2 regions of the Nocardia sp. XZ_19_369 genome follow, and region 2 is predicted to be linked to the other one. Evidence: riboswitches for the same ligand, from Rfam matches in the RefSeq annotation. Region 2 holds a riboswitch; the other holds the start of a gene.
What was found. Region 2 has a riboswitch for glycine ahead of glyA (serine hydroxymethyltransferase). Riboswitches for the same ligand answer to the same signal wherever they lie in the genome.
Positions count from the first base shown of each region.

Region 1: another riboswitch for glycine. It lies ahead of gcvP (aminomethyl-transferring glycine dehydrogenase); the one in region 2 lies ahead of glyA (serine hydroxymethyltransferase).

Region 1 covers NZ_JACVED010000002.1:1,131,139-1,145,642, forward strand. The annotation lists gene IBX18_RS11165 (SDR family NAD(P)-dependent oxidoreductase) at 1-630, shown strand, start outside; gene IBX18_RS11170 (alcohol dehydrogenase catalytic domain-containing protein) at 627-1,676, shown strand; gene IBX18_RS11175 (TetR/AcrR family transcriptional regulator) at 1,761-2,414, shown strand; gene IBX18_RS11180 (acyl-CoA dehydrogenase family protein) at 2,417-3,706, shown strand; gene IBX18_RS11185 (DM13 domain-containing protein) at 4,528-5,061, shown strand; gene IBX18_RS11190 (HNH endonuclease) at 5,339-5,884, shown strand; gene IBX18_RS11195 (WhiB family transcriptional regulator) at 5,909-6,184, shown strand; gene IBX18_RS11200 (VWA domain-containing protein) at 6,286-7,953, shown strand; gene gcvP (aminomethyl-transferring glycine dehydrogenase) at 8,154-10,976, opposite strand; glycine riboswitch at 11,126-11,225, opposite strand; gene IBX18_RS11210 (MerR family transcriptional regulator) at 11,491-12,084, opposite strand; gene IBX18_RS11215 (bifunctional nuclease family protein) at 12,286-12,759, opposite strand; gene IBX18_RS11220 (MerR family transcriptional regulator) at 13,013-13,807, opposite strand; gene IBX18_RS11225 (FHA domain-containing protein) at 13,920-14,405, opposite strand.
Region 2 covers NZ_JACVED010000002.1:581,786-596,289, reverse strand. The annotation lists gene IBX18_RS08705 (pentapeptide repeat-containing protein) at 1-1,338, opposite strand, end outside; gene IBX18_RS08700 (hypothetical protein) at 1,476-1,934, shown strand; gene pqqB (pyrroloquinoline quinone biosynthesis protein PqqB) at 1,962-2,852, opposite strand; gene pqqE (pyrroloquinoline quinone biosynthesis protein PqqE) at 2,849-3,928, opposite strand; gene pqqD (pyrroloquinoline quinone biosynthesis peptide chaperone PqqD) at 3,921-4,193, opposite strand; gene pqqC (pyrroloquinoline-quinone synthase PqqC) at 4,174-4,902, opposite strand; gene IBX18_RS42780 (hypothetical protein) at 4,938-5,063, opposite strand; gene IBX18_RS08675 (PQQ-binding-like beta-propeller repeat protein) at 5,364-6,974, shown strand; gene pqqA (pyrroloquinoline quinone precursor peptide PqqA) at 6,990-7,106, opposite strand; gene IBX18_RS08665 (sorbosone dehydrogenase family protein) at 7,289-8,317, shown strand; gene IBX18_RS08660 (L-serine ammonia-lyase) at 8,484-9,854, opposite strand; gene glyA (serine hydroxymethyltransferase) at 9,851-11,146, opposite strand; glycine riboswitch at 11,188-11,282, opposite strand; gene IBX18_RS08650 (IclR family transcriptional regulator) at 11,486-12,271, opposite strand; gene IBX18_RS08645 (GMC family oxidoreductase) at 12,284-13,843, opposite strand; gene IBX18_RS08640 (APC family permease) at 13,836-14,504, opposite strand, start outside.

The sequences.
Region 1 (14,504 bases), 550 kb from region 2:
AAACTCGACAGTTGTGTGACACTCGCCGAGGAGGTGCGCACCACCCACGGCCGCCGTGCGCTGCCGGTGGCGTGCAATGTCAGCGACTGGGCGCAGTGCGACGCACTGGTGGAGACCGCGTACGCCGAATTCGGCCGGGTCGACGTGCTGGTGAACAACGCGGGCCTCTCGCCCCTCTACCCGAGCCTGGATCAGGTCACGGAGGCCCTGTTCGACAAGGTGATCGGCGTGAACCTCAAAGGGCCGTTCCGGCTCTCCTCGCTCATCGGCACCCGAATGGCGGCCGACGGCGGCGGTTCGATCATCAACATCTCCTCGATCGAGGCGGTCCGGCCTGCGCCGTTCGCACTGCCCTACGCCGCGGCCAAGGCCGGATTGAACACGCTCACCGCGGGTCTCGCGCAGAGCTTCGGACCGACGGTGCGGGTCAACACGATTCAGTGCGGCGCCTTCGCTACGGACATCTCGAGGGCATGGACCGACGAGATGCGCACGCACCTCGACACTCTCAACGCCCAGCAACGGGTCGGCCAACCGCACGAGATCGTGGGCGCCGCAATATTCTTCGCCACGGACGCCGCTGCCTTCTGCACCGGTGCCACCCTCGCACTGGACGGCGGTTGGCGATGAAAGCACTGACTTACCAAGGCCCGCGGCAGATCTCGTACTCCGACGTGCCCGACCCCACCCTCACCGCGCCGGACAGCGCGATCATCCGGGTCACCGCGACCGGCATCTGCGGCAGCGACCTGCATATCTACGGCGGGCACGGGTTCACCGACAAGACCGGCTACAGCGTCGGCCACGAAGCCGTCGGAGAGATCGTCGAACTCGGCCCGGAGGTGCGTCGCCTCGCGGTCGGCGACCGGGTGCTGGTGGCCGCGTCCGCCGGATGCGACCGCTGCGCCAAGTGCCGGGTCGGCATCGTGGCCGCCTGCGAGCGCACGCCCCTGGCGATCGACGCCTGCTACGGGCTCGGTGGCGCATTGCCCGGCGGACAGGCCGAGCTGCTCGCCGTCCCGCACGCCGACGGAAACCTGGTGCGGCTGCCCGAGGAAGTCAGCGACGCCGCCGCGGTGGTGCTCACCGACAACGCACCCACCGCTTGGTACGGCGCCCGGCGTGCGCGCATCGCGCCTGGCGAGACCGTTGTCGTGATCGGCCTCGGCCCGGTCGGGTTGATGGCGATCCAGTCGGCGTTCGCGATGGGTGCGGCGCGGGTGCTCGGCGTCGACCTGATCCCCGAGCGCCGCAAGCAGGCCGCCGAACTCGGCGCCGAGCCGATCGAAGCCGAGGACCCCAAGCTCGCGATCCGCGACATGCTCGACGGCGGCGCCGATGTCGCGATCGAAGCCGTCGGCGCCGACGCCACCATCAAACTGGCCATCAGCGCGGTCGGGCACCGCGGCCGGGTGAGCGTCATCGGCGTCAACCAGAACCGGGCCTACCCGTTCCATATGCCGCTGGCTCAGGTCAAGGAGCTCGAGTTCCATATCGGACTGTGCTCGATCCAGTACGAGCTACCCACCTTGCTGAAGCTGACCGCGGCGGGCAGGCTTCGCCCGGAAGCCGTTGTCACCCATCCGCTCCCGATGTCCGAGGGCGCGGACGCCTACCGGTTGTTCGCCGAGCGCGCCGACGGGGTGAGCAAGGTCGTGCTGGACCCGACCCGATGAGTCCCGCATCGCGCTCCACGCGGGAGATGAGTCGCTGCCGACATCGCGTCGGCGGCGGACCCGACCGGGCGCGGTGGTGAGCCCATGACCCGGGTACCCGATGTTGCACCGACCCGCCGTCGCGGCCGCCCGCCGGCCGCCGAGTCGACGGCGGGCGATACCCGGCAACGCATCGTGCGCGCCGCAGTAGAACTGTTCGCGGAGAAGGGCTTCCACGGCACCGGTGTCGCGGAGATCGGCGACCGCGCCGACGTGCAGCGTGGTGCGCTGTACTACCACATCGGCTCCAAAGAGGAACTGCTCTGGCAGATCCTGCACGACTACATTCAGCTGATGCTGGTCGACGCCGAACGCATCACCGCGAGCGCCGACGACCCGATCACCAAGCTGCGCAAGCTGATCCACAGCCACGTCGGCCTGATCATCGATCACCGCCGCGAGGTCGCGATCCAACTGCGCGATGTCACCGCGCTGAGCGGCGAACGCGGTGCGCAGCTGCAAGAACTCCGCGACCGGGTGCAGCATTGCTGGCAGCGGGTGTTCGACGCGGGCCACGCCGCCGGACTGTTGCGCACCGACGACCACGTGGTCACCAACAGCGTGCTCGGCATGCTGAACATGGTGACCTTCTGGTATCGGCCGCACGGCGAGCACTCCCCCGCCGAGATCGCCGACATCCTCGCGACCACCTTCCTCGACGGCGTGGTGAGCACGTCCGACAACCACACGAAAGGCTGACCATGGCTTGGGATTTCGAGACCGACCCGGACTTCCAGCAGAAGCTGGACTGGGCGGCGGAATTCGTCCGCACCGAGGTGGAGCCGCTCGACCTGCTCTACCCCAATCCCTACGACCGCACCGACAAAGAGGCGATGGCGCTGATGCGCCCGCTCAAGGAGCAGGTCAAGGAGCAGGGGCTGTGGGCCTGCCACCTCGGTCCTGAGCTCGGCGGCCAGGGCTACGGGCAGATGAAGCTGGCCCTGCTCAACGAGGTGCTCGGCACGTCGTTCTGGGCGCCGTCGGTCTTCGGCTGCCAGGCACCGGATTCCGGTAACGCCGAGATCCTCGCGCACTACGGCACCGCGGAGCAGAAGGCGAAATACCTGGAGCCGCTGCTGGCCGGCGAGATCGGCTCCTGTTATGTGATGACCGAACCCACCGGCGGCTCGGATCCGACGACGTTCAAGACGCGCGCCGTGCGCGACGGCGACCACTGGGTGATCAACGGCGAGAAGTGGTTCAACTCCAACGCCCAGTTCGCCAGCTTCCACATCGTCATGGTGGTCACCAACACCGAAGTCAGCCCGTACCAAGGCATGTCGATGTTCATCGTGCCCGCCGACACCCCCGGGCTGGAGATCGTCAAGAACTTCCACGTGCACGGGTTCAGCGAGCACGAGGGCCACCTGCGCTTCACCGATGTCCGCGTCCCCGCCAACCACCTGCTCGGCGCCGAAGGCCAGGGCTTCATCGTCGCGCAGACCCGCCTCGGCGGCGGCCGCGTGCACCACGCCATGCGCACGGTCGCGTTGGTGCGCAAGGCCTTCGACATGATGGCCGAACGCGCCGTCTCCCGTCCGATGCGCAAGGGTCCGCTGGCCGGTCTGCAGATGACCCAGGAACGCATCGCGGACAGCTGGATCGAGATGGAGCAGTTCCGCCTGCTGGTCCTGCGCACCGCGTGGCGCATCGACAAGGAACAGGATTACCTGAAGGTGCGCAAGGACATTGCCGCCATCAAGGTGGCCATGCCCAAGGTGATGCACGACATCGCCCAGCGCGCACTGCATCTGCACGGCGCGATCGGCGTCAGCACCGACCTGCCCTTCGTGGACATGATGAACTACGCCGAGGTGATGGCGATCGCCGACGGCCCCACCGAGGTACACAAGATCACCCTCGCCAGGGAGGTCCTGAAGGACTACGCGCCAGGCGATCCCGTCTACCCCAGCGGCTACCGCCCGGCCCTGCGTGACAAGGCCCGCGAGCTCGTCGCCCAGCGCCTCGAACACATCGTCGGCAACCTGTAGGACGCGCGCCGGACCTCGGCGTAAACCGTCGAGGTCCGCGACTCTATTGTCGACCAAGCGACAGATAGGGCAGCTTCGGTCAGTGCGCCACCGCCATGTACCAACCGACGCGGAGTCGGACGGTGAACGGGACACGGTGGCGGAGAACTGCGAGTGGCGCCGCCGTCATGTCCCACACGACGCGGGGTCAGCTGGTGAGCGGGACACCGTGGCGGGCTCGTGGGCTGGGGGTCCATCCGTCCATGCTGGCCACCGCTGACTGCGGTTTTCGTTCTGGTGGTTATGAAGAAGGTCGATTCGATGTTGCCCGGGTCAGGCCGAATTGCTGTGGGCCAGCGGACTCAACTCAGCCCGACACACAGGAGGGGGCGGCGGGGGTTCCTGAGTCGCCGAGTACCCGAAAAGGTTCACCTACCAATGTATTCGCCCCGATAGTGCTGAGCGCGTCGTGTGCCGTACCCGGCTTTCCCCTTACGGTCAGGTGCGCGGGGGTCAGTTCCAGCGTGGCTGGCCGGCTGTGGTGGCGTCACGAGAGTTTCCGAAGCAAGTCAGGTGTGAATGGCCAGCTCCAGCCTGGGTAGTTTGGCTGACCGCTGTTACCTGACGGGGCTTTGGGGATCGGGCAGAGTCAAATGGTCGTTGGTGGAGATCACATAGCCACCATTTCACTCTGCTCGATTCCGACAAAGACCATTTGACTGTGCTCAACTCGGCACACACCGATCGGTTGACACCACATCCACCAGCCCCATGACCAAGTGGGGGCAATAACCGCGGGGGCGGTGTTGAATGACATGAGGCGGTCGTCCGAAGGAGGAACCATGGTGTCCGCACGCAAGATCGCGCGTTCCCCGATCACCTGGACGCTGGCCGTTCTGCTGGTGATCGGGCTCGGCGTGGGGCTGGCGCTGACTCAGCCGTGGCGGCTGTTCACCAACACCACCGTCAACGAGGCCGCACCCTCGGCCACCGCTCCGGCGGCGCCGGGTGCGACCGCCCAGCCGCGCACGCTCGCGCGCGGCAGCCTCATCTCGCACGAGCATCAGACCTCCGGCTCCGTGGTGATCCTGCAACTGCCCGACGGCAGCCGGGTGCTGCGGCTCGAGAACCTCGACACCTCCGACGGCCCCGACCTGCACGTCTGGCTCACCGACGCCGAGGTGCTGGAAGGTAAGGCGGGCTGGTTCGTCTTCGATGACGGCACCCATACCGATCTCGGCAGCCTCAAAGGCAACAAGGGCAGTCAGAACTATCCCATCGCCGCCGACACCGACCTGTCGGCACTGACCAGTGTCACGATCTGGTGCGAGCGATTCCGCGTCTCCTTCGGCGCCGCCCAGCTCCAGAGCGCCTGAGTCCGGAAATAAATGACCCGACAGCGGTAGGTCCGTTATGTCACCATGGGATTCGACGATGATCACCAGGTAGCGGTGATCGACGAGCGTATGGAGAGGAGGAGGTGGCGATGATTCCGATGAAGGCGAATGCCGCTGCGGTGCACCGATTGTCGACCGGCAAACCCGCATTCGACCGACAGCTGAGCTGCGGACATGAAGCCGGCCACCTCCCGGCCGATAGCTGACCGCCCTCCTCGCCCGCCCGCTCGACCTCTCCCGAAACATGGTGATTCCCATGCCATTTCGCCATGCCGCCGAACCTGCGGCACTCACCCCCGACAACTGGATACGCACCGGCGTGCTGGTGCTGAACGCCTCCTACGAGGCGCTCGACATGATCAGCGCCGACCGGGCCGTCGTGCTGCTGCTGGCGGGCGCCGCGGAGTCGATCGCCGACCGGGCACCGCACTTCCCGGTCCGCTCGAAGCACTTCGAGGTGCTGCTACCGGAGACCATCCGGCTGCTGCGCTACGTGTACATCGAGCACAGCGCGCGGGTACACGACGAGAGCCGGGCCACGCTGGCCGGCGTCCTGCGCCGCGACCGGAACCGGTGCGGCTACTGCGCCGCCTGGGCCCGCACCGTCGACCACATCCGCCCGCGCAGCCGGGGCGGCCCGAACACCTGGAGCAACCTCGTCGCCTGCTGCGGGCCCTGCAACACGACCAAGGCCGACCGCACCCCGGAGGAAGCGGGCATGCGGCTGCTGTGGCAACCCAAAGCACCCAACCACCACGTGAAGCAACAGCGGCAGATCTGGAAGCAGCTCGCCGCCACCTGACCCACCGAGAAAGGAGAGATCGCGATGACCGTTCGCAACCAGACCGCCGCGGTCGCGGAGCTGACCCTGGCCGAGCTGCTCCCGCTCTCGGACTCCCGAGAGTGGCATCGGGCGGCCTGCCGGGGTGATCCGCATCACGAGGCGTGGTTCCCGTACCCGTCGCAGGACTTCGACTACGCCCGCGGCGTCTGCGCGGGCTGCCCCATTCGCGCGGCCTGTGCCGAATTCGCCGCCCGCACCGGACAGTCCGGGGTTTGGGGTGGTCACGAGTTCGACCGCGGGCAGCTGATTCGCCCCTGAACACCGCCGCCGTGCCGCCGCGGGCACGGCGGCGGGCGTTTCGCGGCGGCTCGCCGATCTCGGCGAGCCCGCAAACCGCAGGTGAACATACACTGTGCAGCGTGGGCACTCATCGCAGCGGAGCCAGATCCCGAGGCATCAGCAAAGGTCCGGTTATCGCAGTGGTCGCCATCGTGCTGCTGGTCACCGGGGTCTTCGCATGGTTCCAATTACGGGACCGGGCGGCCGACGAGGACAGCGCCGCCGCGGCGGAGTGCGTGTCCGGCCCCTCGACGCTGTATGTGACCGCCGATCCGGACATCGCCACGCTGGTCCGCGCCGCCGCTGACCGGTACAACGCGACCAAACCACACGTGCGCGACCACTGCGCCCAGGTCGCGGTGACCGCGCAGCCCTCGGCCGCCATCGCCGCCGCCTTCACCAGCGGCAAGCCATGGGACCAAACCCTCGGCCCGCAACCGGTGCTGTGGATCCCCGATTCGTCGCGCTCGATCGAGGCCATGCGAGTGCCCGGGCTGATCGAAGGCACGCCCGCACCCATCGCGGTGAGCCCGATAGTGCTCGCGGTGCCCGACGAATTGCGTGGCGCGCTCGACCAAGCCAAGACCACCTGGGCGGATCTGCCACGCCTGCAACAGGGTTCGCTCAGCGACATCGGCCTGTCCGGCTGGGGCGGCCTACGCATGGCGCTGCCGCCCGGCGATGCTTCGCTGGCCGCCGCCGTCGCCGTCGGGTCCGCGGTCTCCGGCGCCGAGCCGCTCACCGAGCAGGCCGCACAGTCCGGCCAGGCCGTGTCCGCCATCTCCGGACTCGCGGCCGGCGCACCCGAGGCACCGCACACCGCCGCGGCGTTCGGCATCATCGCGAGCGCGCCGCAGACCGCCACCGTGCACGCCGTCGCCACCACCGAACAGCAGGCGAAAACCCAACCGGGACTTACCGTCTACCAGCCGACCGGTGCCGCACCGGTCGCCGACCACCCCGCCGCGCTGATGTCCGGCCCCTGGGTGGACAAGACGCAGAATCTGATCGGCGGCCTCTTCGCCGACTTCCTGCGCGCCCCCGAGCAAGCCCAAACGTTCACCGCCGCAGGCTTCACCACCGCGGCGGCGACCACCCCCGTGCCGGCACGCGCCGCGCTCGACAAAGTGCGCGACACCATGGCCAATCCGGTGCTCGGCGTGCAATCCACTGTCCTGGTGGATGTCTCGGCGTCCATGACGACCACCGACGGTTCGATGACCCGGCTAGCGAATGTCCTGGCCGCCCTGAACTCCACGATGACCGTGATGCCACCCGACTTCGGCCTCGGCGTCTGGACGTTCGGCAAGAACCTCGACGGCAACACGCCGTACAAGGTGCAGGCCGCCACGGCTCCCCTCACCAACGAGCAGCGCACCAAGCTCAGCACAGCCTTGAATGCCGTGCGCGCCAGCGATGTTCGCGCCGATCAGGCTTACCCGACACTGATCGCCGCGTACAAGAACGCGATCAAGGAGTACACCGCAGGCCGCACCAATTCGGTGCTGCTCATCACCGACGGGCCCGAGGACGACTCGACGGTCACCGGCGCGAAACTCGCCGGCGACATGGCCGCCGCGATCGACAAGGCCCATCCGGTGCGCGTCGATATCATCGTGATCGGCGGGCAAGGCACGCAGACGCTGAAGAGCATCTCCGAGCAGTCCGGCGGCACCTACACCCGCGTGGCGACCTCCGACGATCTCAAATTCGCGTCCGCCGTCGTGCAATCCCTCACCACGCCGTAGCGAACTCTCCCGCAACGGCTTTCGCACGCTACAGCGCGTGCGGGAAGTCAGCAGCCTGCGCCGATGCATCAGAGCAGCTTGCACCGTGCCCGCCCTTAGACGCACAACTCGCCGCCCAGATGAAGGCGCCCTCCAGCTGATTCAGCTGGAGGGCGCTTTCGTTGGTCAGTCGGCAGAAACGACTGCCTACCCGGTCCCTGTCACTCGGCGTACGCCTCGAGCGGCGGGCACGAGCACACCAGGTTACGGTCGCCGTAAGCCCCGTCGATCCGGCGCACCGGCGGCCACACCTTCGCCCGCGAATGCCCGAGACCCCGTGGGTAAACAGCGGTTTCGCGACTATACGGGTGCTCCCATTCCCCGACCAGGCTGGCCGCGGTATGCGGCGCACCACGCAGCGGGTTGTCGGTAACCGGCCACACCCCGGCCGCCACCTGATCGATCTCCTTACGGATCGCGATCATCGCCTCGATGAAATCGTCCAGCTCGGCGAGGTTCTCGCTCTCGGTGGGCTCCACCATCAACGTGCCCGCCACCGGGAAACTCATCGTCGGCGCGTGGAATCCGTAGTCCGCCAGGCGCTTCGCGACATCATCGACGGTGACACCGGTCTGCTTGGTGATCTCCCGCAGATCCAGAATGCACTCGTGCGCGACCATGCCGTGCTCGCCGGTGTAGAGCACCGGGAAGTACTCGTCCAGCCTGCGCGCGATGTAGTTGGCCGACGCGATCGCCGTCAAGGTGGCGCTGCGCAGCCCGTCCGCGCCCATCATTCTGATGTACGCCCAGGTGATCGGCAGGATCGAGGCGGAGCCGTAGTTCGCGGCCGACACCGCGTGCGAGTCGGTCACCAGCGGATCGCCCGGCAGGTACTGCGCGAGGTGCGACCGGACCGCCACCGGGCCGACACCCGGACCGCCGCCGCCGTGCGGGATGCAGAACGTCTTGTGCAGGTTCAGGTGGCTCACGTCGCCGCCGAACTTGCCCGGACGAGCAAGGCCGACAAGAGCATTCAGGTTCGCGCCGTCGACGTACACCTGACCGCCCGCGTCGTGCACCAGCTCGCACAGCTCGGCGACCTCGTGCTCGTAGACGCCGTGCGTGGACGGGTAGGTGATCATGATGCAGGCCAGCCGGGCGGCGTGGTCGGCGATCTTGGCCCGCAGGTCGTCCAGGTCGATATCGCCGTTCTCGCGGCACTTGACCACCTCGACGCGCAGCCCGGCCATCGCCGCCGAGGCCGCGTTGGTGCCGTGTGCGCTGGACGGGATCAGGCAGGTATCCCGGTGGGTGTCACCACGATCCAGGTGGTAGCGCCGGATCGCCAGCAGGCCCGCGTACTCGCCCTGGCTGCCCGCGTTGGGCTGCAGGCTCACCGAGTCGTAGCCGGTGATGGCGCACAGCCACTGCTCCAGATCGGTGATCACCTGCAGCAGGCCGGGGGCGTCCTCGACCGGCGCGTACGGGTGCACGCGGGCGAAGCCGGGCCAGGTGATGGCCTCCATCTCGGCGGTCGCGTTGAGCTTCATGGTGCAGGAGCCGAGCGGAATCATGCTGCGGTCCAAGGCGATATCCTTGTCCGACAGCGACCGCAGGTAGCGCAGCATGGCGGTTTCGGTGTGGTACTTGGTGAAGGCCGGGTGGTCGAGGAAATCGGAGGTGCGGTTCTCGATCGCGGCGACCGGGGCCGGCTCGCTCTGCTCGGCCGACAGTGTGGTGCCGAAGGATTCGAGCACGGCCGCGACATGCGCCTCGGTGGTCGCCTCGTCGCAGGCGATGCCGACATGATCGGCGTCGACCAGGCGCAGGTTGATCCCGCGCGACTTCGCCTTCGCGACAACGGCTTCCGCACCACCGGGCACGTGCGCGAGCACGGTATCGAAGAAGGTGTCGTGCACGACCGCACCGTCGAGCCCGGCGGCGATGGTGGCCGCGTGCCGGTGCACGCGGCGGGCGATCTCGCGCAGCCCGTCGGCACCGTGGTAGCTCGCGTACATCGCCGCGACGATGGCCAGCAGCACCTGCGCGGTACAGATGTTGGAGGTGGCCTTCTCGCGCCGGATGTGCTGTTCCCGGGTCTGCAGCGCCAGCCGGTAGGCCACGTCACCGTCGGCGTCCACCGAGACGCCGACCAGTCGGCCCGGCAGCTGCCTGGCATACGCCGTGCGCACTGCCAGATACCCGGCGTGCGGCCCGCCGAAGCCGAGCGGCACACCGAAACGCTGGGTGGTGCCGAAGCAGACGTCCGCGCCCTGGTCGCCGGGCGAGGCGATCAGCGTCATCGCCAGCAGGTCCGCGCCGACCGCGACCAGCGCGCCACGCTCGTGCGCAGCGCTGATCAGCGACGTCCAGTCCACTACACGGCCCGAGGCGCCGGGAGCCTGCACCAGCACGCCGAAGAACTCACCCTCGGGCAGCTCGCCGCCCGCCAGGTCAGCCGGAACGAGCTCGATACCCAGCGGCTGGGCCCGGGTGGTCAGCACGGTTTTGGTCTGCGGGAACAGATCGGTGTCGATGACCAGGCGCGCCGACTTGGACCGGCTGGCCCGGTGCAGCAGGGTCATTGCCTCGGCGGCCGCGGTGGCCTCGTCGAGCATGGACGCGTTGGCCACGTCCATGCCGGTCAGCTCCGACACCATGGTCTGGAAGTTGAGCAGCGCCTCGAGCCTGCCCTGGCTGATCTCCGGCTGGTACGGCGTGTAGGCGGTGTACCAGGCCGGGTTCTCCAGCAGGTTGCGAACGAGCACCGGCGGGGTCAGCGTGTCGTAGTAGCCGAGACCGATCATCGAGGTGGCCACGGTGTTCGAGTGGGCGAGCCCGGCGAGTTCGGTGAGCACCTCGTGTTCGGTTGCCGCGGGCGGCAATCCGGAAAGTCCGGAGCCGTCCAGGATGGTGGCCGGCAAGGCCTTCGTGGCGAGCTCGTCGAGCGAGCCGACGCCGACGACGTCCAGGATCCGGGCGAGTTCGCCCCGGTCGGGTCCGATGTGGCGATCGGCGAATGAGCGAGTCACGGCAGCTCCCATGGGGTCGGGCGGGTCGACGGCGGTCGACGGGTACCAGCCCTCCCCCTCTGTTTTGTTGCCTGAGAGATTCGGACGCTGCGGCCTACTCGAAGGCCGAGCCCCTTTCCCCATCGGCGGGCAGCCCGAAGCCACCGCTTTCCAGAGGCGCCCAAGCCCGCACGGTCCCTGTTGCCTGAGAGATTGACGGGGAGGTGCTGCTCCTTCGGCGCCCGGACTCTGACGAACCCAGGACTCTCCCGCACGGCGTTGGCGCGCCACCAGTTTAAGCCGATGACACGCCGGAACGTGTCACTGGTCCCGTCCCGGCGGTGTCGCGCTCGTCACGTGCAGGTCAGGACCGTTCCAGCAGAAACATAGTTAGATGCGCATATCTACTTAACGACATGTTCTTTGGAACTCCATAAGCCGTGGCCGGGTCCCCGCCCGCTGCACCAGAAATCAAGTGCCACACAGCACAACACCCCGCTACCCTCGACATGTCGGGGAGACGGGGTGTTGTTTCGGTTGGCTACTCTTAACCGGTCTTGCGGCCCATCCGCGCCTTGCGGCGATAGGACAGCTCGTCCTCCGGCCGCTCCGTCACCGCGGACGCGCGTTCCGCGGGGAAGTTGGCGATGGCGCCGGTGAGTTCGTGCATGGCTCCGCTGATGGCGATGCCGAAGACGCCTTGCCCGCCCTGCAGTAAATCAACTACCTCCTCGGCCGAGGTGCACTCGTACACCGAGGTACCGTCGGAGAACAGGGTGATGCCCGCGAGGTCCTGCACTCCCCTGCTGCGTAGGTGGTCGACCGCGATGCGAATGTTCTGTAGCGAGATGCCCGCGTCGAGCAGCCGCTTCACGATCTTGAGGACGAGGATGTCCTTGAACGAGTACAGCCGCTGGCTCCCCGAGCCTGCGGCGCTGCGGATGGAGGGCACCACCAATCCGGTGCGCGCCCAGTAGTCGAGCTGCCGGTAGGTGATCCCGGCCACCTGGCATGCACTGGGTACCCGGTAGCCGACCAGATCGTCGGGAACCGAGTCGTCCGGGAACAGGCCTGGCTGTACCACATCCTGCGATTGCTCTGCCACTGACCACTCCCTTGCTTCGCCGACGGCTAGCCTCATCGATGACCCGGCTCCGTTTCGACCACTGCTTGTACTGACGACCTGGCCAAAACGGACGTGGCCCAACTATCGAGATTACTCCCCTTGATTGTCCAGGGAGCACCATCATCGAGCCAAACGCGACGCGCGGTTGAAGTCTCGACCTCTGGTTCAGCTCCGCGCGTCGTCGGCGTGGCGGCACCGGGGCGGCGGATGGGCCGGTCAGCTGTCGGTGGCCTTGAAGTCGTCCGGTGAGACGGATTCGAGAAATTCCTTGAACTTCTCCACCTCATCCTCGCGCTCGTCCGGCATGACCAGCCCGGCTTCCTCGAGCACCGGCTCCTCGGCGTAGATCGGGCAACCGACCCGCAAGGCGATCGCTACCGAATCCGACGGCCTGGCCGAGATGTGCAGATCGTTCTCGAACACCAGGTCCGCGTAGAAGGTGCCTTCCTGCAGGTCGACGATGCGCACCTCTTTGAGGGTATGCCCGAGCTCGGTGATCAGGATCTTGATCAGATCGTGGGTCAGCGGGCGGATCGGGGTCACCCCCTCCTGCTCCAGCACGATCGCGGTCGCCTCGGCCTGCCCGATCCAAATCGGTAGGTACCGATCCCCCGATACCTCACGAAGCAGCAGCACGGGTTGGTTCTGTGGCTGCTCGACACGAATGCCGATTACACGCATTTCACTCATGCCAGCACCTCGCTCACGAAATTTCGCCCCGGCACGCGCGACACACGCTGTGACATGATTCGTTCGCTACGCTCACTCATCGCACTGCCTCCCAATACTCGCCGGCCGCCCGGCACGACCACCGCCCAGCTCGCCGTACCAACGAGTCTAGGCGAACCCGCGCGGGTGCAGTGATCGGTGTGCACAGCCGAAATCGGCGTGTTGGATGACCGAAACATGGCACGGATCGCGCGTCGGCGGTCGAACGGGATGTTCAGCCGCCCAGCGACGTCCGCACCGACGACTTCACCAGACAGGTGTGCAACGTCAGCGACAGCGCCGCGAGTTCGCGCACTGTTTCTTCGGCGCGGGCGCGGGCACCGGCGTCCCGGCTCTTCGCGATGGGGGCGGCGATCTGTGCGACCAGCGCGGCCTCCCGATCGGCGGCCAGCTTGAACGCACGCAAATGCCGTGCCTCCAAACCGAATTCGGCCATCGCCTTGGCGGTCCTCGCGAGCGTCACGTCGTCGCCGTCGAAGAATCCGGCCGGGCCGGGCGTGATGAGATTCGCGCGAACCAGATCGTTGAGGAAGGTCTCGTCGATGTCGGCCTGCGCGAGCAGATCGGCGCGGGTGAGCCGTATTTCGTGATCGAAACGCAGATCATCGGGGGAAATCTCGCTGGGCACCACGCCGAGCCTCCTCGGCGCCGCGGCACCGTTCCGATTTCCGCCGGGAGCGGCCGGGTGCTCGGAGTCGGACGCTGCCGACTCCGACGCACCCGCACGGCCGGAGTGCGCCCGGGCGCGGGCTTCGCGCACCCCGAGCGTCGCCGCACCGCTGTCGATCGCTTCGAGTTGTTCCTTGATCACCTTCAGCGGCAGGTACTGATCGCGTTGCGCGGTCAGCACGAACCGAAGCCGTTCACAATCGGCGACGGAGAATCTGCGGTAGCCCGAGGGCGTGCGCTCCGGCCGGATCAGGCCTTCCGCTTCGAGGAAGCGAATTTTGGAGATGGTGACGTCCGGAAAATCCGGGCGCAGCAGGTCGAGCACGGAGCCGATCGACATGCCTCCGCGGGCCCACTGCGCCGCGCCCGTCACTGCGCCGAATCCGTCACGACACCGAGTTCCTTCATGACCCCGAGCCCTTCACGTCTCGAAAGAACCCAGCGTCGCGTGCTCATAGGCTGCCTGCACCCGCAGACGGCTCGTTCACCTGGGCCCGCGGTCCGGTGAGGAACACGAGACGGAACTTGCCGATCTGTACCTCGTCGCCGTTCTGGAGTTCCGAGGAGTCCACCGGCTCCCGATTCACATAGGTGCCGTTCAGGCTGCCCACATCGACAACCTGGAACGAATCGTCGTCCTGGCGGAACTCGGCATGCCGACGGCTGACGGTGACGTCGTCGAGAAAGATGTCACTGTCGGGGTGGCGGCCCGCCGACGTCGTCGGCTGATCCAGCAGGAACCGCGAGCCCGCGTTCGGGCCGCGCTTGACGACCAGGAGGGCCGCACCAACGGGCAGACCCTCGACCCCTTGGACCGGCTGTTCACCGGTCGGCTCTCCGGAGCGCGACGCGTCGACCTCGTTCAGGAAATCCGCGCGGAAGACCGACGTCGTCTCGGCCGCGGTCTCCCCGTAACCCGGGTCTTTGTTCTCGCTCACCGTTTCTCTCCTCCTCGAACCTGATTATCCATGCAAGCAGGTGATACCTGTGGCACCACGACCTGCCGTCGAGTCCCTAGATTCCCGACAATGACTGTC
Region 2 (14,504 bases):
CCGCTGCGGGTTGGTGAACTCGACTCGCTCCGAGCCGAAGTCGACCGACACGAAACTAGTCCGGGCCGCGAAAACAAGGCGTGTGAAATCGGCCGGCCCCTGAAACGTCGCCGTGTGGAACGAGGTGTCGCCGCCGAACGTCGCCTCGTCGAAGGAGGCTTTGGCGCCGAACGTGGCCTCGCGGAACCCGGTACTGCCACTGAACGTCACCTTGTTGAACCAGGCGCCGCCCCGGAACGTCGCCTCGCCGAATCCGGTGTTCGCACGGAACGTCGTCCCGTCGAACCTGGCGGTGCCACTGAACATCGCTCCGCTGAACCAGGCACCTCGGGCGAACGTTGCCGTATGGAACCAGGCGTCGCCGCCGAACGTCGCCGTGTTGAACTGGGCGTCGCCGGTGACCGTCGCCGTGTCGAATCGGGCGGCGCCGACGAACGTCGCCCCGATGAACCCTGCGTCGCCGCCGAAACTCACCCCATCGAACATGGCGGTGCCACTGAACGTGGCCCCGTTGAACCAGGTATCGCCGGTGAACGTCGCCGCGTTGAACCCGTTGTCGGCGTTGAACTTCGCCGTGTGGAACCAGGTATCGCCACTGAACGTCGCCTCGTCGAAACGGGCGGCGCCGACGAAGACGGCGCCACTGAAATCGACGTTCTCCAGATAAGCGGTCCGCAAATCGAAATGGCTTGCCGACCAGCTATATTCGGCTTCGGGTCGGAGGTGTTCGCCGATCACCCGGACGATGGTTTTGCGGACCTCACGGTCGTTCTGCCGGTACTCGAAGTGTTGTTCGTCCTCCGGACTCGACTCGTCGGCCGCCGGGTATTTGCGGATGTTCTTGGTCTGATGATTGCCCCCGAGATCCGGGGTGTAAGGCAGGCGGAGGTAGCCGCACAGCACGTCGATGCATTGCTGCCGACGCAGGCCGTCGGTTTCGTCCGCAGCACCGGCCATCGCGTACACCCCGGCGATCCGGACCGCGACATCGGTCGCGCCGAGTTGCGCGGCCGCGGCTCCGAATCGCGCTACGAACCGGCTCTGCTCGGCATCGCGCTGGCGTCGGTAGGCGATCACCAAGGCGACGACACCGCCGACGCCGGCGACGATGGTCAGTGCCACCTTGGTGATATCGAGCGGCGCGGCCTTCGCGTCGCTGGTCGGGGTGTACCGATTCACCACCTGGTAGGCCACGTAGGCGACCGCGACGCCCGCTACGAGCGCGGCCATGATCGCCGGAAGCAACCCGAACCGCTCCGCCCGGCGCCTGATCGCCCTGTTGCTCTTGCCGATCCGCGCCAGCAGTGCGGTCGACGTGTTGCGCACCCACCCGAACATCGCTCGATTGTGCTCGCAGCAGCGAGGTCTCGCACAGCACTCCGCGCTTCCCGCACCCGTGAATGACGGTGTTCTCGCACCGTCGATGGCGCTGCGGGGCAACAATGGTGGCGTACGTGCGTTGAGCGGGGGCGTCTGTGGACTTGGTTCCTGGTGACCGCAGCGAAGAGCAGAAGCCGCGCGGGCTGAAGATCCACATCCGTTTTCTTCGGAGTTGCGTCGGGCTGGCGTTGGCGCTGTGGGCGGCGGCTCTGACCCAGCCGCTGGCTGACTTCACCGGAAGCAGCTGGGGAGTCATCTGGACTATCCAGGTCTACCCGTTCAGGAGTGGGGAAGCTCCGGGCGCGGCCAGCTTGTTCGTCTGCGGAGCTTTCCTGGCCATTATCGGGGCGGGAGTCGCGGTGGGCACGCTCTCATCTCAGGACGAGGGCATCCGGAAGTTCGGTGGCGGGCTGGCCTTCACCGTCTTCAACTGGTGTTTCTTCGGCGCGACTCTCTTCTTCAGTGCGTTGACCGGCACGGTTCTTGCGGGCATGTGGCTGATCCTCATATCCATACTGATGCTGTTGGTGGCCGCGTTTAGCTTGGACTTCTAGACAGCTGTGTCGTGCCGAGTGACCACCTCACACGGTGAGTTCGGCACCGTCGGGTAGGACTTCCACGCCTGCTTGCGCCACCAATGCACTGGCAGTGGAGGAGGGCTCGAGGAGGGGGTTGGTGTTGTTGAGGTGGGTGTAGATTCGGCGCAAGCGGGGGTGGTGGGTGAGGGCCGTGAGAGAGCCGGTGGGCCCGGCTATAGGGAGGTGGCCCATGAGAGATTGTCCGGCGTCCGGGTCCTCGGAATGGACGGCCGCGCCGAGTTCTTGAGGGCTGAAGAAGGTGCCGTCCAGTAGTGCGCAGTCGGCGGAGGCGAGCAGGTTGTCCAGGGCAGCAGGCCAATTCGCTAGGCAAGGCGCGTACACGAATACGCCGCCGGTCACCGGGTCCTCGATGCGGAGGGCGGTCACCCAGTGGGTGGAGGGCGACGGTGTGGCGATGTACTTCGGCGCCTTGGCGCTGATCGGGTGAGCGAAAACGCGCAGCCCGCCGGCGAGTTCGAAGCCGGGCACGGTGCTGTCCTGCCACTTCCATGGGCGGTAGCGAGTGAGCAGGCCGCGCAGCGGCAGGAGCGCGTCCAGCACTACGGGGCTGGCGTAGACGGTCAGGTCGGCGGCTCCGCGCAGGATGGCCAGCCCCATCGTGTGGTCCACCTCGGCGTCGGTGAGGAGCACGCCGCGCACGGGCGTTTCCCGCGGTCCCGGTCCGGGGCGGAGGGCAGGTGTCGCGAGCAGTTGGGTGCGAATATCGGGAGAAGCGTTGAGCAGCCACCAATCTCGCGAGTTGCCGCTGATGGCGACGCACTCTTGGCTGCGCGACGGTAGCTCGCCGTTACGGGCACTCAGGCAGAGCTCGCAGGCGCAGTCCCACTGCGGGAACCCACCTCCGGCGGCGGTACCGAGCAGGATCACCTTCACGGCGCCTGCGCCCGCATGGTGAAGGCCGTCGCCGCCTCGCTCAGTGCGGCGTCGACGAGCGGCCGATCCGGGGACAGCCCGCACACCGGGTCGGTGGCCGCCGCGTCACCGGTGAACTGGAACGCCTGGCACCGGCAGCCGCCGAAGTCGGTGAAGCGTTCGGGACAGGAACGGCAGGGTTCGGGCATCCACGAGGTCCCGCGAAAAGCGTTGAACGCCTTCGAGGAATACCAGATCTCGGCCAGCGGTCGTTCGAGCACGTTCTCCACCGGCAACGTGGAGATGACCGAAGCCCCCGGGCACGGCAGTACGTTCCCCTCGGGAGTGACGGTCAGTTGCCTTCTCCCCCACCCATCCATGCACGGCTTCGGCCGGTCCGCGAAGTAGTCCGCGACCACGTACACCAGATCGGGCCCGCCCGCGTACTTCTCCCGAGCCCGCTGCATCGCCTGTCGCGCATTGTCGAGCTGAATCACGCTGGGCAGCAAGGCGGCTCGATTACGCAGCCCCCACCCGTAGTACTGCGTGTTGGCCAATTCGATCCGATCCGCGCCGAGACCGACGGCGAGGTCGACGATCTGCTCGACCCGATCGATATTCCCCCGATGCAGCACAACATTCACAGTGAGCGGCAGTCCTGCCCCTGTGATCGCCTCGGCCGCATCGAGTTTCAGCGCGTGCACACGAGCCCCCGCGATGCGATCGGCGGACTGCGGATCCGCGTCCTGCATCGAGAGCTGAACGTGGTCGACCCCGCGTTCCGCGAGCTGCCGCGCCCGCTCGGCGGTCAGTCCGACACCGCTGGTGACCAGGTTGACGTAGGCCCCGAGTCCCCGTGCGTGCGCGACCAAGTCGGGCAGATCCCGCCGAGACAGCGGCTCACCACCGGAGAAATGCATCTGCACCACTCCGAGCGCACGAGCCTGGGTGAGCACATCGCACCACTGCGCAAAGGTCAATTCCCCAGCGCGCGAAACGAGTTCGACAGGATTCGAGCAGTACGGGCAATGTAGCGGGCAACGATGAGTCAGCTCGACCAGCATGCCGAGCGGCGCCTCGACCGACGTTTCAGTCATCCAGGGCCACCACTCGTCGCTGCGCAAGCCGCTGCAACAGCTCGGCAATGTCCTCGGCGCGGACACCGTCGTACTCCGCGCCGAGCAGCTGCACAATGCGATCAATACTGTGCGCACCATCGCAGAGCGCAAGCACCGCAGCAGCGGTGTCGTTGAGGACCACCACCCCTTCGGGCAGCAACGCCAGCTCACCGCGCACCGAATCACTGGTGAGCCGGACACCCGGCCGCAGCCGCGGCAGCGTGCTATCGGACAGCCCGGCCATCACCGGCCCCCGTGTGATAGTCGAGTGCATCGAGCACGGCGCTCAGCACATCGCATTTGAAGGCGAGCGCATCGACGCAAGCCTGCTGCTGCGCACGGGTTTCGGCATGCCGGACCACCAGATCTAGCAGCGAACGCCCCTCCGCCTCCACCATGTCGATGCGCGCGGTGAAGTACGCGAATCCCTCCTCCGCGATCCACGGATAGTGCTGCCGCATCCGACTCAGCCGGTAGCTCAGCAACCCGGGCGAGAACAGCTCGGTGAGCCCCGACGCCACCGCCTCCAACCACGGCCGGCGTCGAGCGAAGTCGAGATAGGCGTCCACCGCGAACCGCACCCCGGGCAAGACGAGACGCTCCGAGACCACCTCGGCACGCTCTAGACCCACCGCCTCCGCCAGGTGCAGCCACTTCTCCGCGCCGCCCGGCGAGCCGTCGGCCCCGTCGTGATAGACGATCCGCGGCAACCACTCCCGCCGCACCTCCGGCAGCGGACAGTTGGCGATGATCGCGGCATCCTTCTGCGGCAGGCAGCGCTGGTAGTACCAGCGATTCGCCACCCACAACCGCAGGTCGTCCTTGTCCAGCCGCCCGTGGTGCAACCGTTCATGAAACGGATGCCGGTCCCAATACAGCGCCTCGAGCGCGTGCAACGACTGCCGGAACTCGGCCTCGCTCCAGCGAGTCTCCGTGTCACAGGCCGTGGACATCCCGGTGCACCTTTGCCCTTCGCGTCAGCGCCGCGTCAGTCACGGCCGGCGTAGGCGGTAATTTCCAATGCGGTATCGAAGAAAGCGAAATCGGGACGGCGCCACACCTTCTTGCCCGTCTCGACCTTTTCGGTAGCGCGGTTGTCGACGATGGCCTGCATACGAATGCCTCCGTTTGTCAAAGGATGCGTGAATACAGCGAGCCGAACGCTCTGGTCCGCGAGCGTAACACGCCTGAGCGCAAGCAAAACGGCCCCACGGCAACTGGGGAAATGCACCCCATAAGGGGTAGTGAGGTTTCCGCAGTCGCTGCATGATTGCTTTCGATGCCGTAACCGAACCGATAGCCGAACGCGCACGCCGGTCGCCCGAAACGTCATAGCGGCGTGGGTAACATGCTTGACGCTCCTGTAATTCGTATGGCTTAGCAAACTCCTGAGTCCGGGCTAGGAGCCACCCCCATGCACAAGAAAACAAACGCAACGCCCCGCCGACGCGGTTCGTCTCTGCGCCTACCCATCCTGGCGATCGCGGCCGTCCTGCTGATGACCGGCACCAGCTTCGGACAGTCCACCGTCGCCGAGGGTGACTGGTCGATGTGGCAATACGACCTCCAGGGGTCTCGGCACAATCCCCACGAAACCGCCATTACCCCGGCCACCGTCGGCTCGCTGCAGCTGAAGTGGGCGTTCGCCTTCCCCGAAACCATTGCCGCGTCCAGTCAGCCCGCGGTCGTGGACGGCACCGTCTACGTCGGCGGCCGCAACGGCACCTTCTACGCGTTGGACGCCGATACCGGTGCGACCCGATGGTCGTTCCAAGCCGAAACGCCGCTCGGCGGCAATCTTCCGACCTTCGGTCTGCGCAATGGGCCCGCGGTCGCGGACGGCCTGGTCTACTTCGGCGACAATTCCGCCAGGATGTGGGCCCTCGACGCGGCGACCGGTCAGCAGCGCTGGGTCCGCCAGTTGGACCCCCACCCGTTCGCCATCATCACCGGCTCGCCCTTGGTGTTCGACGGTCACATCTATGTCGGCGTGTCCAGCCAGGAGCTGGGCCAGGCCACCAGCGACCACTACCCCTGCTGCACCTTCCGCGGCAGTGTCGTCTCGCTCGACGCCGCGACCGGCGACGTGCAGTGGCAGTACTACACGATCCCGCAACCACAGCCGACCGGCGGCAAACCGAACTTCGCCCCCAGCGGTGCACCGGTCTGGTCCTCGCAGACTCTCGACGTGCAATCGCGCACGCTCTACTACACCTCGGGCAACCCCTACAGCGGCTATCCCGAAGGGGCGGAAGCGATCGGCGCGCTGGACCTCGACACGGGGACGTCCCGGTGGGTTCGACGGATGACGCCGGGAGATCCACCTTGGAACGGCCGCTGCGTAATACCGCCGCCCGGCGGGAACTGCCCGGACCCCGGCCACGACTTCGACTTCGGTTCGCACCCGAACCTCTTCGAGATCAACGACCGCCTGGTTGTCGGCGCCGGCCAGAAGAGCGGCGTCTACCACCTGCTCGACGCCACCACCGGTGAGATCATCTGGCAGACCCGGCTGTCCACGCCGAAACCGATTCTGCCCGCCCCTGGCTCGGAGTCGCTGCAAGGCATCCAATGGGGCGCAAGCTATGACGGCAACCGTTTGTACGTCGCCACCTATCAGGCGCAACCCGGCACGCTGTACGCACTGAACCCGGCCACCGGCGAAATGATCTGGGCTACCCCGAATCCCACCGAGGGCTGCCTGATCAATGTGCCGCCGGTACCGATGTCCCCGCTGTGCCAGCTCGCCATGCCGAACGCCGTCACCACCACCCCCGGCCTGGTCTACGAGGGCAGCATGGACGGCAAGATGCGTGTCTTTTCAGCCGACACCGGCGCGATCCTTTGGCAATACAACACCGCGAAACCGTTCAAGACGGTGAACGGCGTGCCGGGCCTCGGCGGCGGCATCAACGGTCACGGCGCCGTCGTCGCGAACGGCATGGTGTTCACCAACTCCGGTTACGGACGCCAGATCACCACCGGCATGCCGGGCAATGTCCTGCTGGCATTCGGCCTGCCGTAACCGGATGGATTGATATCAGCTACGGCCCGCGTAGGCGGTGATTTCGAGAGCGGTATCGAAGAAGGCGAAATCGGGTCGATGCCAAGCCTTCTTGACTACCTCGAGAATGCTGTTCTGGCCGCTTGCGTGCATGCGAATGCCTCCGATTGTCGCTCGAGAAAGGCTCGGACTTCATGAGCCTAAGACGCCGTACACCCGTTATCTTCCCCAGTCGTTCTCCAGTCGAGATGACCGCCGGGATGTGGCTCTACTTAGCTATGACTTCAACACTTCGAAGTGCGGCACATTATGCCGGCACCGCTGTGATCGCTGTAATGGCAAGTTTTTTCGTCGCGCTGCCCAGTTCCCTCGCGGGACCGGTCACCGCGGCAGGCACCCCGGACCTCAATGCCCCGCAAGAGGTGGGTCGGGACATCGACGCGCCGTGGGGTCTGACCTTCCTCCCGGACGGCGCCGCCCTGGTAGCCGAGCGCGATACCGGCGTGATCAAGCGCGTCGCACCCGGCACCACACCCACCCAGGTGTACCGGGTGCCCGGCGTGGTCGCGCGCGGCGAAGGCGGACTCCTCGGCCTCGCCGTCTCGCCGAAGTATGCCGAAAACGGTTACGTCTACGCCTATTTCACGGCCAGTGGTGATAACCGGATCGTGCGCTTCCGCCTGGACGGGCAACCGCAAGCGATCTTCACCGGAATCGCGAAGGCCAACATTCACAATGGCGGCCGCATCGCGTTCGGCCCCGACGGCATGCTCTATGTCGGAACCGGCGACGCCGGACAACGCAATAGGTCGCAGGACCCGGCCAGCCCCAACGGCAAAATTCTCCGACTGGATCCCGACGGCAAACCGGCACCGGGCAACCCCACGCCGAATTCACCGGTCTACTCCCTCGGCCACCGCAACGTGCAGGGTCTGGCGTGGGACGCCACCGGGCGGCTCTACGCCACCGAGTTCGGGCAGGACACCTACGACGAGGTCAATCTGATCGAGGCGAAGCGCAACTACGGCTGGCCCGTGGTGGAAGGCAAGGGCGACACCCAGAACGGCCGCTACACCAACCCGCTCGTCACCTGGTCGACCAGTGAAGCCTCCCCCTCCGGCCTCGCGATCACCGCGAACACGTTGTACGTCGCCGCACTGCGCGGCCAGCGACTGTGGACCATCCCCCAGCGCGCCGACGGCACGCTGGACCGCCCGGTAGCGCAGCTGCGCAGCAAGTACGGCCGGCTGCGCACCCCGGTGGTGGCACCGGACGGCGCGCTGTGGCTCACCACCTCCAACACCGACGGCCGCGGCACCGTCCGGGCCGGCGACGATCGAGTCATCCGGTTCCCGGCCCGCTAGGGCCTGTCGCAAAGTCCGGCCGGATGCATCCGGGGGCTGGATCGTCGCCTGGCAAGGCGGAGGAGTTGCCGATACCGGGTTTGTATCGGCGACGACGACAACGCGGCCAGGCGGCGATCCAGCCCCCGGAGGCGCCGGATGGGACTTTGCGACAGGCCCTAGAGCCTCAGCACTCCACCACCGCTACCGCCAAACCGCCGCGCGAGGTCTCTTTGTACTTGTCGAGCATGTCCGCCCCGGTCGCCCGCATGGTCTGGATGACCTGGTCCAGCGAGACATGATGCATCCCGTCACCGCGGATCGCCATGCGAGCCGCGGTGATTGCCTTGACCGCCCCGATCCCGTTGCGCTCGATGCACGGGATCTGCACCAGTCCGCCGATGGGGTCACAGGTGAGGCCGAGGTTGTGTTCCATGCCGATTTCCGCGGCGTTCTCGATCTGCCGCGGCGTGCCGCCCAGGACGGCGGCCAGTCCGGCGGCGGCCATCGCGCAGGCCGAACCGACCTCACCCTGGCAGCCGACCTCGGCACCGGATATCGACGCGTTCTCCTTCATCAACTGACCGATCGCGCCTGCGGTGAGCAGGAATTCGACCACGCTGTCCTCGTCGGCGCCGGTGACGAAACGCTGAATGTAGTGCAGCACAGCGGGAATGATGCCCGCGGCGCCGTTGGTCGGCGCGGTGACGACCCGGCCACCCGCGGCGTTCTCCTCGTTGACCGCCATCGCGTACAGCGTCACCCACTCCATCGCACGCAGCGGGTCGTTGTCCTCCGCTTCGGCGCCGAGCCGCTCGAACAGATTCGCCGCACGCCGCCGCACCCGCAGCGTGCCCGGCAGCACCCCGCCCGTCGACATCCCGCGCGCCACACAGCGTTGCATGACATCCCAGATGCCGAGCAGCTCTGAGCGCACCTGATCCGCACTGCGCGAAGACATTTCGTTGGCCAGCACCACCGCACTGATCGACAGCCCGGTGGCCTCGGTGATCGCGAGCAGCTCGTCCGCCGAGCGGAACGGATAGGCGACGGTGACCGGCGCCTCGACCGTACGCCCGTCGATCTCGTCCTCGTCGAGGACGAAACCGCCACCGACGGAGTAATACCGGCGCTCGAGCAGGACCCGCCCCGCCGCGTCACGCGCGGCGAACAGCATGCCGTTGGTGTGGAAGGCCAACCGCGTCAGCCCGAGCAACTCGACATCCTCGTCCACGGCGAACGCGATCGAGTGCACACCGCCCAGATACAACCGGCCGGCGGCGCGTGCCGTGGCCACGGTGGCGCGCATGGCGTCCGGGTCGACGGTCTCGGGTTGCGCACCCGACAGTCCGGCGACGATCGCCTCGACACTGCCGTGACCACGCCCGGTCGCCCCGAGCGACCCGTACAGCTCCACCCGCAGCGCGGCCGTCTCGTGCAGCACGCTGAGGTCTTTCAATCGCTCAACGAACGCGGCCGCGGCGCGCATCGGCCCGACCGTGTGCGAGCTCGACGGACCGACACCGACCCGGAACAGGTCGAAAACGCTGATGGTCACGCCGGATTCCGCATTCCGACGTACAGCGGGAACTGCTGCGCCAAGGCGTCCACCCGCTTGGTGAGCGCCGCCGAGGCCTCGCCGGTACACAGCGCCGTCGCGATGATGTCGGCGACCTCGGTGAACGCCGCGATATCGAAGCCGCGCGCGGCCAGCGCCGGGGTACCGATCCGCAGGCCCGAGCTGACCATCGGCGGTCGCGGATCGAACGGAATTGCGTTGCGGTTCACCGTGATTCCCAGTCGCTGCAACAGATCCTCGCCCTGCTTACCGTCCAACGGCGCATCGCGCAGATCGACGAGCACCAAGTGCACGTCGGTACCGCCGCTGACCACCCCGATACCGGCGGCCCGGCAATCCTCGGCCAGCAGCCGCTCGGCCAGCAAACGGGCACCCGCGAGGGTCCGCTCCTGCCGTTCGCGGAACGCAGGCTCGGCCGCCATCTTGAAGGCCACCGCCTTGGCCGCGATCACGTGCTCGAGCGGTCCGCCCTGCTGGCCGGGGAACACCGCCGAATCCAGCTTCTTGCCCAATTCCGGTGTGGCGAGGATGAATCCGCCGCGCGGCCCGCCCAGCGTCTTGTGCGTGGTCGAGGTGACGACGTGTGCGTGCGGTACCGGCGAGGGGTGCAACCCGGCCGCGACGAGACCGGCGAAGTGCGCCATGTCGACCATCAGGTAGGCGCCGACCTGGTCGGCGATCCGCCGGAATTCGGCGAAGTCCAGCTGCCGCGGATAAGCCGACCAGCCCGCGATGATCAGCTTCGGCTGATGTTCTTCGGCCAGGCGCGCCACCTCGGCCATGTCGACCAGCTGGTCCTCGGCCCGAACATGGTATGCCGCAACGTCGTACAGCCGCCCGGAGAAGTTGATCTTCATGCCGTGCGTGAGGTGACCACCGTGATCCAGCGCCAAGCCGAGAATGCTGTCACCGGGCCGCAGCAGCGCGTGCATCACCGCGGCGTTCGCCTGCGCACCCGAATGTGGTTGCACGTTCGCGTATTCGGCGCCGAACAGCGCGCGCAGCCGCGACAGGGCCAGCGACTCGATCTCGTCGATGTGCTCGCAGCCGCCGTAGTAGCGGCGTCCCGGATAGCCCTCGGCGTACTTGTTGGTCAGCACGGTGCCCTGGGCCTGCATCACCGCGAGCGGCGCGTAGTTCTCCGAGGCGATCATTTCCAGCCCGCGCTGCTGGCGGTCGGTCTCCCGATCGACCATGGCGGCGACCACCGGGTCGAATTCGCGCAGGGAGACATCGAGTGGGGTGCGGAGATCGGCGGCGGGATCTGCCATGGGGAGCCTTTCGTCGACGCGTGCGCGCGCGTAAGTGTGGCTCCTCCCGCTCTGTCCTAGGGCCTGAGAGATTCACGCGTTACGCGTTTGCCCCGTCGGCGAGTGCCTCGATGCACTACTTTTCAGAGTTGCCTGATGCGCAGCGGTACTGGGCCTGAGAGTTTCCCGGGAGGTGTTGCTCCTTCGGCTCTCCATCGACTGGATGAAGATCTCCCGCTGCGTGTGCGGCGAATATTCAGTTGTTGCATATAGCGCAACAACTGCGCAATACGGCACTCAGTATTGTCGGCGGCCGCGCGCGTTGTCAATGGCGAACCCCGGCCGCACCAGCCCGGCCCGTCAGCCGAAGTAGCCGAGCCGCCGGCTGATGTCCGCGGCGCTCGCGATCGCCAGTTCCGCCATCGGCGCGAAGCGGTCCGGACCCAGCCGATACGACGGCCCCGAAACGCTCAGTGCCGCGACGATCGCGCCGTTGCTGTCGAAGACGGGGGCGGCGACGGCGTTCAGCCCGATCTCCAATTCCTCACGCACGCTTGCCCACCCGTTCTCGCGCACCGCCACGAGCTGGGCGGCCAGATCGGCGACCTTGGTCAGCGTGTTGACGGTGTAGCCCTCCAGCTTCGGACCCACCTGCTTGCGCAGCGCCGCCGGTGCGAGTCCGGACAGCAGCACCTTGCCGCTCGATGTGGCGTGTGCCGGGCAGCTCTGCCCGACCCAGGACCGCAGCGCGATCGAGCCGGTACCCGCCGCTTCGACGATATTGATGATCCGATTACCGTCCAGCACAGCGATATTCGTGGTCTCGCCGGTTTCGGCCGCCAGCGCGTTGCACGCGCCCTGGCTCTGCCCGACGAGATCGACCTGGGCACTGGTGGATCCGGCCAGCCGGACGATGGAGAAACCCAGGCGGTACTTGCCGCGGTCGGAGAGCTGCTCGACGTAACCGCGTGATTCCAGCACGGCGACCAACCGGGAGACGGTAGATTTGTGCACACCCAGTTCGGCGGCGATCTCCGTGACGCCGGCCTGCCCCAGCTTGGCGATGATCTCCATCACCAGCAGCGCGCGGTCGACCGACTGCACCGCAGCGGCCCTACCTGTGTCCTCACCATCCTGTTTCGCCATGACGCCGTCATTCTAGGCTGATCCCCTGATCAGGTCCGCGCACTTCTCCGCCATGGCCATCACCGTGATGTTCGGGTTCACCGCGGGCAGTTTCGGCATCGCGGACGCGTCGACCACCCGCAGCCGCGACACCCCCTTCACCCGCAGCTCCGGATCGAGCACCGCCAGCGGATCCTCGGGCGCACCGATCCGCGCGGTGGCGGCCGGGTGGTAGACGGTGTTGTGGGTGGCGTGGATATAGCTCAGCAGTTCGTCGTCGGTGGTCGCGTCCGGTCCGGGTGCGAGCTCGGCGGCGACCCACTCGCGCAGCGGCGACTGCTCGGCGATCTTGCGGGCCAGCCGGATACCGGCGAGCATGACCTTTTCGTCGTGACCGTCCGGATCGGTGAAGTATCGCGGGTCGACTTTCGGCCGATCCCGGAAGTCACGGGTGCGTAGCCGGACGGTGCCGCGTGAGCGTCCCTGGGTCACGTTGGGGGTCAGGCAGAAACCGTTGTCGGTGGTCGGGTAACCGTGGCGCAGGGTGTTCATATCGAACGGCACGCTGCCGTAGTGCATCATCACGTCCGGCAGGCGCAACGCCTCGTCGGTGGTCGCGAAGAGCCCGATCTCCCACCACTGCGTCGAAGTCTCAACCATCGGCTTGGCGGCATCCCAGAACACCAGCCCTTCCACATGGTCGTCCAGATTCGCGCCGACCCCGGGCGCGTCGACCAGCACCGGGATGCCGATCTCCCGCAGATGATCGGCGGGCCCGATCCCGGACAGCATCAACAACTTCGGCGTATCGATGGCACCCGCGGTGACGACGACCTCGCGCCGGGTCGAGACGGTGTCGTAGCCGGTGAGGTCGGGGCGCTGGTAGCGCACGCCGGTCGCGCCGCGGGCCTCGTCGAAAAGGATCTCGCTGACCCGGCAGTCCGTGCGCACCACCAGATTCGGGCGCGAGTTCAGCACCGGATGCAGGTATGCGTGCGATGTCGACATGCGCGTGCCGTCCTCGGCCGCGTTGATCTGGAACCAGCCCGCCCCGTTGCGCACGGTGGCACCCCGGTTGAATTGCACCGTCGGCAAACCCACCGCCGCTGCCGCTTCGAGCACCGCCAGGCCGCACGGGTCGACGGGCGGAACATCGCGCAGCCGAACAGGTCCGGTGCGCCCGTGCTGCTCGCCGGGCGCGTCGTTGTTCTCCAGCCGCGTGACGTAGGGCAGCACCTCGGCCGCGCTCCACCCCTTCGCGCCGAGGGCGGCCCACTCGTCCAGATTCTCCGCGGGCGGCCAGAAGGCGATACAGGAGTTGTGCGAGGAGCATCCGCCTAGCACTTTCGCGCGGGCATGGCGCAGATAGCTGTTGCCGCGTTCCTGCGGTTCGATCAGGTAGTCCCAGTCGTAGCCGGAGTCCAGCAGGTGCATCCAGCGGGTGAGTTCGAGAATCGCGCGATCGTCGACATCGGAGGGACCCGCCTCCAGCAGGCACACCGACACGTCCGGATCCTCGCTGAGCCGGGCGGCGAGCACACACCCGGCGGTCCCGCCGCCCGCGATCACGTAGTCGAACACCGTGTCAGCCATCGGCCCGCACCTCCGCGGCGTGCGAGGCCAACGTGCCGATTCGATTGCGCCCCTTCACCGCGTACCACAGCAGGCCGGAACCGAGGATCAGCCCGATATAGACGAACGCACCCCAGGTGTTGTACCAGGGACTGCCGTACACCCCGGGGCGCGGCCAGGCCAGGTTGAGCGCCATGCCGATGCCCCACACCACCGCGACGATATTGACGAGCATGCCCCACCGTCCCATCGTGAAGTAGCCGCCTTCGGCCAGTTCCTTCGGCGGCCACTGCCCTTGCAGCCGCTTCTTCAGCATCGGCCCGGTCACCATCAGGTAGGCCAGGTAGATCATGATGATCGCGATCGATGTCAGCACGGTGAAGATCTTGGGCTGGCCGACATTGACCACCAGGATGAGCGCGGCGAGGACGCCGATCAGGATGGCCGGAATCACCGGCGTCTGCGTCTTGGGATGCACCCGCGCGAGCTTCTCGCCGAACGGCAGCGCGTTGTCCCTGGCCATCGCGAAGGTCAACCGGATGGCGGCGGTGTGCACGGCGAGCGAGCACACCGTCACCGCGATCACGATGCAGCACAGGAAGATCGTGCCGAGCGGACCCCACATCACCTGTTCGACGATGTATTGCAGCCCGCCGCTGGAGCTGCCGATCTGCGGATCGTC